3 regions of the Mesorhizobium sp. WSM4829 genome follow, and region 3 is predicted to be linked to each of the others. Evidence: predicted binding sites of a transcription regulator. Region 3 holds the regulator's gene; each other region holds the start of a gene.
What was found. Region 3 encodes LexA, which represses DNA repair genes until DNA is damaged. Its sites were predicted from a motif close to TGTTCNNNNTGTGTTCNG; they were not measured.

Region 1 (3,272 bases), on a different contig from region 3:
GGCGAGGCCTTGTTCCTGGCGGCGATCGGCCCGGCGCAATCGGCTGAAGAGGCGCTCGAGGACGCCGCCCGCTTCATTGCCTGTTATCGCAATATGCCGCGCTGGCGCCAGGAAAGGCGCGGCGCCGATCTCGCCCGCGCCAGGCAGCAGCTTCTGCTGGCGCGCTTCTTCCGCCGCTACGGCCACCGCCTCTGGTCACGGCAGGCGGCGTAAGCTGGAAGTCGGCGAAACCTGCGAATGACAGCTACGGTGCGGATCGCGTTGGCGGAATATATTCGCTATCCGGCACCGGCAGCCGCCCGTCCGTGTTGACCGCCGCAGCCCACATCCGGAAATCGACAACGGCCCTGCAATCTATATTGGCCTGGCCGAAATAAGGAGCCCCATACGAGCATCCCGCACCCGCTATTCTGGTAATGATTTCAGGCGCGCTGCCGACTGGGCCGAAGGCAACGCCATCGACGTCGAGAATGGTTTTGTAGCCTTGCCACAGCCGGGCCGTCGCCTCCTTCGTGCGAAAGACCAGCCAGTTCTCACCGTCGGAAAACCTGAAAGTAATTGTCCCATCGGAGAATTTCGTCCGCGTGACCTCACCAGTGCAACCGAGCTTCTCGTTGCGGGCGACAAGGCGCTTGCACTCACCTTCGACCGTCCAGGTGCCGGCCTGCCCGTCTTTTGGTTTCAACGATGCACCGGCTGCCGCCGTTGCAGGCATCCCCGCTAAAATGGCCGCTGTTAGCACGACGCTGGCGATGACGGATCGATTGACCAAGGCAACCCCATTTGGCGAATGCGCGCAGTCTTCTATGCCTCTTCTTCCTTAGAATCTCGCTCTGAAGCCGTTAGATTTGAACCGTCGTGTCCGAGAACAGACAGTCTTGCGCAAAGCTCGCCGTCCTCGAGATGGTCATGCGCAAGGACGCCGCCGCTCAACCCGCACTTGCCGTCACCAAGCCCGCGCCGTATGTCTCCCGCTCGATGAGCGAGATCAAATTCCGTCGCGCGCAAGCGCCCGACCTGCCGGCGATCGTCGCGCTGCTTGCCGACGATGCGCTTGGCGCTGGTCGCGAAGACGCGTCGACGCCGCTCGCGCCGTCCTATCTCGATGCCTTCAGCGCGATCGATGCCGATCCCAACCAGCTGCTGGCCGTGGCTGTCGAAGCCGGGCAAGTGATTGGAACCCTGCAGCTCAGCTTCATTCCGGGTATATCCAGGAGAGGTGCCTGGCGCGGCCAGATCGAAGGCGTTCGCGTCGCGCGGCAATGGCGGTCTCGCGGCGTCGGCAAGCAGATGATCGAATGGGCGGTTGAAGAATGCCGCTCGCACAACTGCAGCTTCGTTCAGCTCACGACCGACAAGAGCCGACAGAAGGCGCACGCCTTCTACGAGGGCCTCGGTTTCACCGCCAGCCATCTCGGCTACAAGATGGGGTTGTAGGTCGCGGCACCTGCCGTCAGCCAATCGTTTGAAGTCGGCGCCGCCCCTCGTCCGCCTGCCGGGCTCTCAAACATTCCGGGGTAGGTGTCGCCGGCGAAGCTGCCGATCTCCCCTTGCAGGGGAGATGCCCGGCGGGGCAGAGGGGGGAGGATCGCAGATTCATTCCAGCTTGGGTTCCTCGCCCCCAACGAAAGTGGGGGAGAGGTGGCTTGGCGAAGCCGAGACGGAGAGGGGGACTGCGCCCTACGAAAGCCCCCTCTCCGGCCGCTTCGCGTCCACCTCTCCCCCGCTTCGCGGTGGGCGAGGAACCCAGGTCTTGAGAGGTCGGCGGGACTACACCCTCCGTCCTGCCGGACATCTCCCCTGCAAGGGGACAGCAGCCGCTTCAGTTTTCGCCAACCACCAACGCTGGAAAGGTAAGCGGATTGGGCAGCGCAGACCTGAAGCGATTGCCCTCCACCTGCCCTCCACGCTCCTTGACAATCCGCCCTATTTGTTCTCTTTATGTTCCACAAAAACCCACCCTCAAGACAATGCGGCGTTCGAACCGCCGCGGGCGAACGGGCCGGATGGAAGCCAACATCCTCCACGCTGATCTGGACGCCTTTTATGCCTCGGTCGAACAGTTGCTCGACCCCGCCCTGCGCGGCAAGCCGATCGCCGTCGGCGGCGGCGTCGTCTTGGCCGCGTCCTACGAGGCCAGGGCCTTTGGCGTGCGCGGCGGCATGCCGGGGCGGCGCGCGCGTGAACTCTGCCCCGGGCTGATCTTCGTCGGCGGCCATTTCAAGGATTATCAGCGACTCGGCGATGCGGCTATTCAAGTGCTCGGCGATTTCACGCCGGTGGTCGAGCGGATTTCCATCGACGAGGCCTTTGCCGACGTCGCTGGCTGCACCCATCTGTTCGGCCCGCCTGCCGAGATCGCGACAACCATCCGCCGCCGCGTGCGGGCGGAGCTCGGGCTACCGATCTCGGTCGGCGTGGCGCGCACCAAGCACCTGGCCAAGATCGCCTCGCAGGTGGCCAAGCCCGACGGGCTGGTAGTGGTCGATCCGCGCCACGAGCTGGAGTTTCTGCACGACCTGCCGGTCGAACTGATGTGGGGCGTCGGTCCGGTCACCAGGGAGCGGCTGGCCGGCATTGGTGTGCGCACCATCGGCGAACTGGCGAAGACCAATGGTGGGTCGCTGGAGCGTCTGCTCGGCCCGGCGGCAGGTGAAAAACTCAACGCGCTGGCCTGGAACCGCGATCCGCGAAAACTCGAGACGCAGCGCCGGGCGCGATCGGCCGGCGCGCAATCGGCGCTCGGCAGGAAACCGGCCGAGGCAAAAATCTTCGTGCCCACCCTGCTGCATCTGGCCGACAGGGTCGCCACCAGGCTGCGGGCGAAATCGCGGCCCGGCCGCACGGTGACGGTCCGCGTTCGCTTTGCCGATCTGCGCTCGGTCACGCGTTCGATCACGCTCGACCAGCCGATTTCGGCAACCGCGATGCTGGCCGAGATTGCCGAGGCGCTGGTGCGCAAGGTGCTTGTCGATCATCCGCACGAAAAGACCATTTCGCTGCTGGCGATCGCCGTCTCGCATCTGGAGAAGCAGCCGGCCCTGCAGCTGGAACTGCCGCTCGGCCTCGACGGCGACCGCCTCCGCCCCGGCACCAGGAAGGGTGCGGCACGCTGGACCGCCGACCGCGCCATCGACAAGATCCGCGACCGCTTCGGCTGGGAGGCGGTCGGCTATGCCTCGGTCGCGCTCGGCCAATCGCGGTCGGTTCCCGACGCGTTTCGCGAGTTGGCCGAAAAGGAATTGTAAGTAAGGGAAGGCAGTAGGCAGTAG
Region 2 (3,272 bases), on a different contig from region 3:
GCGCGGCGACACCGCCTCGTCGAGGCGGCCGAGCGCCTGGTCGAGGCGCAAAAGCAGCGATCTGCCGAAGCGGCGGGCGAGCGGCGCGCGCGGTGCTGCCATGACGGCGCCCGCCGTGCGCAGGCCGACGCTTTCCAGGCTGGCGCGGATGTCAGGCTCGATGCGCAGCGCCGCCAGCGGCAAGGGCGCGAGAAGCGCGTCCTCCTCGCCACCGGGGACGATGCGATCACCAGAAAACCGCGCTGCCGCCCAGGCTGCACCTGGTGTGGCGGCAAGGCCGGCGCGGACATCGAAACCCTGATGGAAAAAGCGCGACAGGATGTCGTCCAGCATCGCCCGTTCGCCGCCGAAAAGATGGGTGCAGCCGGTGACGTCGAGGAACAGGCCATCGGCTGCGTCGATCGCCACCAGCGGGGTGTAGCGGTCGCACCAGTCGGCGAGGCTTTCGAGCAGGCGGCGGTCGGCCTCGGGATCGGCTTCCACGACGTCGATCGACGGATGCATGGCGCGCGCGTCGGCTATGCCCATGCCGCGCTTCAGGTGAAGCGCCTCAGCCCGCTCGTCGAGGGCGGCGATGCGCTGCGCGTTCGCCTGGCGATGGCTGATCACCAGCGGCAGGTGATCCGACGGCCGCGAACGCCAGGACCGCCCCAGACGCTGGCGCAGGATCCTTTCCGCGGCGAGATGCGGAAACCACAGGGACAGGATTCGCTGCCCGTTCTTGCCGTCTTTCCCCGGCCCTTCTTTCCTCGAAACTGCGTTCATCGGGGTTCCACTCCAGTGTGAATTGTCCTGGCAAGGCGGTGCGGCTCTTGCCGATGCTGACGGTGAAGGCGGGACGGCCGATCGAGCCGGCGAGCGGCCCGGCGATCGTCTCGCGTGGTGCCGACGGCGCCGCCGACAGGACGAGGCGGACGGGTGCCGCCGTCGGCTCGGGTTCGCCGGCCTGGCGCAGCAGGAACACCGGCCGGCCGGCGCTCTGTGCCCGGGCGTGCAGCCGCCGCGTCGCGGTGAGGTCCAGCCGCTGCGGACTGCCGCGGATTTCGAGGAAGACGGCGGCGAGCGCTGTCATCCGGGCGGCCTCCTCGGCGGTCCACAGCGCGTCGAGGAGCCTTGGCGCCTCGGAAAACAGCAATTGCTCCGGTTCGATGCCGAAAAGGCGATGAAGCCCTGTGGCATAGGGGAAGCCGGCCTCGCGGAAGATTTCCGCGGTGCCGATCCACAGGACCGGCAGTCGCGGCCCCTGTTTGAGGATCAGGCTGACGAGCGACAGGGCGAAGCCGGCGACGGCTCCGGCATCGCGGGTCGCGGCGCCATGGATCTCGCTCAGCGCCGCCTTCGGCAGGCCGCCGCTGAGCGCAGTATCGAGACCTTCGGCGCCGGTGCGCACAAACGCATCGGGCGGCGCCACGGCGAGGCCGCGGCGGACAATTGTCAGATTTTTGGGCGGGATATTTTTGGGCGTGACATCAGCTGTTGGATTCCGGGGCGCATCAACGGGGGCTGCGCCGGCCGGCGCCTGCAGGCGCTCGGGCAGCGTTCCCTCGATCTTCGCGATCTGGCGGCGCAGGGCAAAAACAGTCTCCCGCGCCACGGCGCTTGTCGCCATGACGGTCAGCTTCCACTCACAATTGTTCCTGTTATGTTCTAATAGATTCCAGAGGGCGGCCGAAGAGTCAAGCGGAGTCATGGGGAATTTATTCCTGTCAGCGAAAGGCGGCAACCCGGCCAATTGCCGAGTCCGGCGCGAAAGCCTATATGCCGGGATCAGAAGGACAAAGCATGGCCCGCATCTACAAAACCCGTACCTGGCACGACGAGCTTTCGCCGTCGATGGAGGAAATGGAGTTCCTGGCGCTAGAAGCTTACGCCCATCTGCCGGAGGAGTTTCGCAAGCTGACCGGCGAGATCGTCATCCAGATCGCCGAATTCCCAACCGACGAAATCATGGACGACCTGTCGCTGGAAACGCCTTTCGACCTGCTCGGCCTGTTCGAGGGGCGCGGCATCGCCGAGCGCTGGAATCCGCAGACCGGCGAGGGACCGAACCGCGTCACGCTCTACCGCCGCGCCATCCTCGATTACTGGGCCGAGAACGAGGAGACGCTGGGCGACATCGTCACCCATGTGCTGATCCACGAGATCGGCCACCATTTCGGCCTGTCGGACGATGATATGGAACGGATCGAAGAGGCAGCCGAGTAGGCTGTGCTGATATTCAGGTGATGCCGGCCTGCGAACGACAGTTCCCTGCGCTTCCGGTGCTCACGTACCCAAAAGTACGCTCCGCTCCGGTTCTCGGAAACTACCCAGTCTGGTCGCTTCGCGCCCGTCTTCGACTCCGGCGCGGCCTGACCTGAATCTCAACACACCCTGCGTCGAGCTTTGCAAAATCTACCAATCGCTGAGCTTGGTGCCAGGGCCGTATTCCTGGCCCTCGACATCCTTCACCACGGCCTGGCCGCAGCGCATGACCTTGGCCTCCATGTCGTAGGAATAGGTCGGCGAGCCGAACAGGTGCCAGCCCTTGTTCAGCGCCGCCGTCACCTTGTGGCAGAAGCTGGAATCGTCTGGGCCGGACAGAAAGCGGTAGAGTTTCATTTTTCATTCCTGTGGTGCGTTGCGATCATGTCCCGCTGGCGCTGGCGGCCGCCTTCGCCAGCAGTTTTTCGGCCTGCGCCAGATGCAGCCGTTCGAGCATCTTTCCATTCAGCGCAATGACTTGCCTGCCGGCATTTTCGGCAAGCGCGAAGGCCTCCTTGACCGCACGCGCTTCGGCCACGGCTTCGGCAGATGGCGCAAAGGCGCGGTTTGCGGCATCGATCTGGGCCGGGTGGATCAGCGACTTGCCGTCGAACCCCATGGCGGCTGCTTCCGTGCATTCGCTCGCAAAAGCGTCCAGATCACGAAAATCGTTGAAGACACCGTCAAGCAGGTCGAGGCCACCGGCGCGTGCTGCGAGCATCATCTGCATCAGCCATGGCGTGAGATAGCGCCGGTCGGGCGTAGCGAGAATGCCGGTGTCCTTGACCAGGTCGTTCGTTCCGGCAACGAAACAGACTAGCCGCGAGGCCGGATCGCGGCCAAGCTCGGCAATCGGGCCGATGTTGAGCAGCGCCTTGGGCGTCTCGATCATCGCCCATAGTTTTACCTCGTCGGGTGAAAAATTGTCGTCCAGCACGTCGCCGGCTTCCAGGACGTCGCGCGGCGTGTTGACCTTGGGCAGCAGGATGGCGTCGGGCTCGCAGCTTGCCGCCGCCAGCAAGTCCCTG
Region 3 (3,272 bases):
CGCAACATCCGCCGCCTCGGGCTCGATTTCTCGAAGGGCGACGCGCTGCTGGAGAAAGGCCGCCTGCTTGATCCGGCGGCATTGTCGCTGGCGGCGTCGGCCAACCACCAGCAGGTCCGCGTGGTGAAACGGCCGCTGGTCGCCATCATCGCCACCGGCGACGAATTGCTGCCGCCGGGCAGCGACCTTGGCCCCGACCAGATCATCTCCTCCAATGCCTATGGCGTCGCCGCCGCGGCCCGCTCGGTCGGCGCCAGCGCACTCGATCTCGGCATCGCCCCCGACCGCAAGGAGGCGATCGCCGCGCTGGTGACAAAAGCCGTCGACGCAGGCGCGGACGTCATCGTCACGCTGGGCGGCGCCTCGGTCGGGGACCATGACCTCGTCCATGACGTGCTGACCGGCGAAGGCATGGCGCTCGATTTCTGGAAAATCGCCATGCGGCCCGGCAAGCCACTGATGTTCGGGCGGCTGGGCGCCATCCGCTGCATCGGCCTGCCCGGCAATCCGGTGGCCAGCCTGGTCTGCACGCAGCTCTTTCTGAAGCCGCTGCTGGCGCGGCTCGGCGGCCGCGCCTTCCGCCAGGACATGCGTCAGGCGCGGCTCGGCGCCGCCATGCCGGCCAACGATCTCAGGCAGGACTATGTACGCGCGGTGGTGAAGGAAGAAGCTGGCACGCTTGAGGCAACGCCGTTCAGTATCCAGGATTCCTCGATGCTCAGAATGCTGGCCGACGCCAACGGACTGGTCGTGCGCGAGCCATTCGCTCCCGCAGCCGCAGCGGGCGCCGCCTGCAGCGTGCTGATGCTACGCTGAACAAAACGTCAACACATTCATTAAACTTTAAATGGTTGCGGAACACAACTGGAACAGATAGTGTTTGTTCTGGGTTTGTTTTTCTGATTCTGTTGGGGGTCGCGATGCTGACACGCAAACAACATGAACTGCTGATGTTCATTCACGAACGGCTGAAGGAAAGCGGCATTCCGCCCTCGTTCGACGAGATGAAGGAAGCGCTCGACCTCGCCTCCAAATCAGGGATCCACCGGCTGATCACGGCGCTGGAGGAACGCGGTTTCATTCGCCGCCTGCCCAACCGCGCCCGCGCGCTGGAGGTGCTGCGCCTGCCCGATTCGATCGCGCCGGGCCTCAATGCGGCGCGCAAATTCTCGCCGAGCGTCATTCAAGGCAGCCTTGGCCAGGGCGGGCTTGGACAGGGCGGCCTCGGACGCCAGATCAAGCCGGCGCCTTCGCGCATGCGTGCTGCCGGCAATGACGACGACGTCGTTGCCACCGTCTCCATACCGGTGATGGGCCGCATCGCTGCCGGTGTGCCGATCGACGCCATCCAGCACCAGACGCATTCGATCTCGGTGCCACCGGACATGATCACCGGCGGCACGCACTACGCGCTGGAGGTCAAGGGTGATTCGATGATCGAGGCCGGCATCTTCGACGGCGACACGGTCATCATCCGCAACGCCGACACCGCCCAGCCTGGCGAGATCATTGTCGCGCTGGTCGACGAGGAGGAAGCTACGCTGAAACGATTCCGCCGCAAAGGTGCCTCGATCGCACTGGAAGCCGCCAATCCGGCGTACGAGACGCGCATCTTCGGGCCGGACCGGGTCAAGGTGCAGGGCAAGCTCGTCGGACTGATCCGGCGTTACTGAGCGGCAGGCTTCTGGGGTTTCTCGGCCCTGCGGTATGGCGGCAGGCCCCTCGCCTCGCGCGAAAATCGCCGCTGCTCATGCCAGGGCCTGTATGGCTGTCTGACGGCAAAACGGATTTCTGCGCGCATCCTCGCCGATAGCGGATCGAAGAAGACGGCGGCACTGCCCATGCGGGCGAGCTGCCGTTTGGTGACGACGAGAACCAGCGGGTTGCGGCAGGGTTTGTAATAGGCTGTGGCGTCGTCGATGACGATCAAATCCGCAAAGGCACAGGCCGGCCGCGCGGTTTTCCGGTCGTCGGCGAGCGCAATGAGCGCGCCGGACGGATGCCGGGCCAGGCACAGGCCGGCAGTGCAGGTGAAAGGTGCTCCCGGCGGCAGGTCGGCCGGGTCGGCGATGTCGAACCGCACATCTCCTTTTTCGAATGTCTCCGGCTCGACGATCGTCGTTGAAACCAGCGCATGTTTCCAGTTGTCGGTGGTGAATTCGTTCGAACGCATCCGGTTGACGGCAAGTTCGCCGCCGCCGATCGGCAGCGCCACCAGATGCGCATCCTCCGAAATCAGCACGTCGGGGATGCGCGTCTCGGAAATCGTCAGCAGGCCGGCGAGCGCAAAGGGAAGTGCGGCAAGCCGCAGCCATGTCGTCGCCATCGTGGCGATGACCAGGGCGACCGTCACCAGCAGAACCGATTGCAACGAAATCAGTCCGACTGCATCGACCGGCGAACGCTCCGAGATCCATCCCGAAATTGCGATCATCGCCGTCAGGCCCTTGCCCATCATGTAGAGGAAGGGGCCGTCGAGGCCGAAAGACATTGCCAGGGCGCTGAGGACGGCCAGGAACATGACGATCGTGACGATCGGCATGACGGCCAGATTGGCGAACAGGCTGAGCGGCGAGACGCGCTGGAAGTGCCAGATGGCGAAGAGCGCGGTGGCGCTGCCGGCAATGACGGAGGTCATTGCGATGGTGCCTGCCCCAGCGACAAGTTTGCGCGTGACGAAAGCGACCGGTGACCGTCGCTGTCGCGGCGCCTTGGCCTTGTCGGCACGGTAGTCGGACCAACCGGCATAGGCGCCCACGAGAGCCGCAGTCGCGGCGAAGGACATCTGGAAGCTTGCGCCGACCACCTCATGCGGCGACACGACGATGACGACGATGGCCGAAATCGCCAGGTTGCGCATGGTGAGTGCCGCCCGGTCGAACAGCACGGCGACAAGCATTACCGCCAGCATGATGAAGCTGCGTTCAGCCGCGACCACGATACCGGAAAAGATCAGATAGGCAGCGATGGAGACGAGTGCGGCAGCGGCCGCATATTTCTTGACCGGCCGGCGCGACGAAAAGTCGGGAAACAGCGCAAAGGCGCCGCGCAGCAATCCCATGACGGTGCCGGCGACAAGCGCCATGTGCAGGCCGGAAATGGAGATGATGTGGTAGATGCCGGTGCGCCGCATCGATTCGTTTATCTCTTCGGGGATGCCGGCACGCACGCCGACGATCAGCGCAGCGGCAATCTCCCCCTCGGCACCACCGATGCTGTCCCTGATATGGTCGGCGATGGTTTCGCGCGCCTTCTCGATCGACGAAGAAAGG

Region 1: the regulator LexA is predicted to act here: its motif matches at 1,932-1,949, upstream of dinB (DNA polymerase IV).
Region 2: the regulator LexA is predicted to act here: its motif matches at 1,633-1,650, upstream of AC0L17_RS29980 (ImuA family protein).

Annotation. Positions count from the first base shown of each region.
Region 1 covers NZ_JBVVQJ010000022.1:20,610-23,881, reverse strand. The annotation lists gene AC0L17_RS20725 (hypothetical protein) at 1-213, shown strand, start outside; gene AC0L17_RS20720 (hypothetical protein) at 245-685, opposite strand; gene AC0L17_RS20715 (GNAT family N-acetyltransferase) at 979-1,437, shown strand; gene dinB (DNA polymerase IV) at 2,007-3,248, shown strand.
Region 2 covers NZ_JBVVQJ010000046.1:45,884-49,155, forward strand. The annotation lists gene AC0L17_RS29975 (DUF6504 family protein) at 1-609, opposite strand, end outside; gene AC0L17_RS29980 (ImuA family protein) at 551-1,609, opposite strand; gene AC0L17_RS29985 (metallopeptidase family protein) at 1,783-2,205, shown strand; gene AC0L17_RS29990 (DUF1737 domain-containing protein) at 2,395-2,601, opposite strand; gene AC0L17_RS29995 (HpcH/HpaI aldolase/citrate lyase family protein) at 2,627-3,272, opposite strand, start outside.
Region 3 covers NZ_JBVVQJ010000016.1:126,087-129,358, forward strand. The annotation lists gene AC0L17_RS17445 (molybdopterin molybdotransferase MoeA) at 1-816, shown strand, start outside; gene lexA (transcriptional repressor LexA) at 921-1,673, shown strand; gene AC0L17_RS17455 (ComEC/Rec2 family competence protein) at 1,667-3,272, opposite strand, start outside.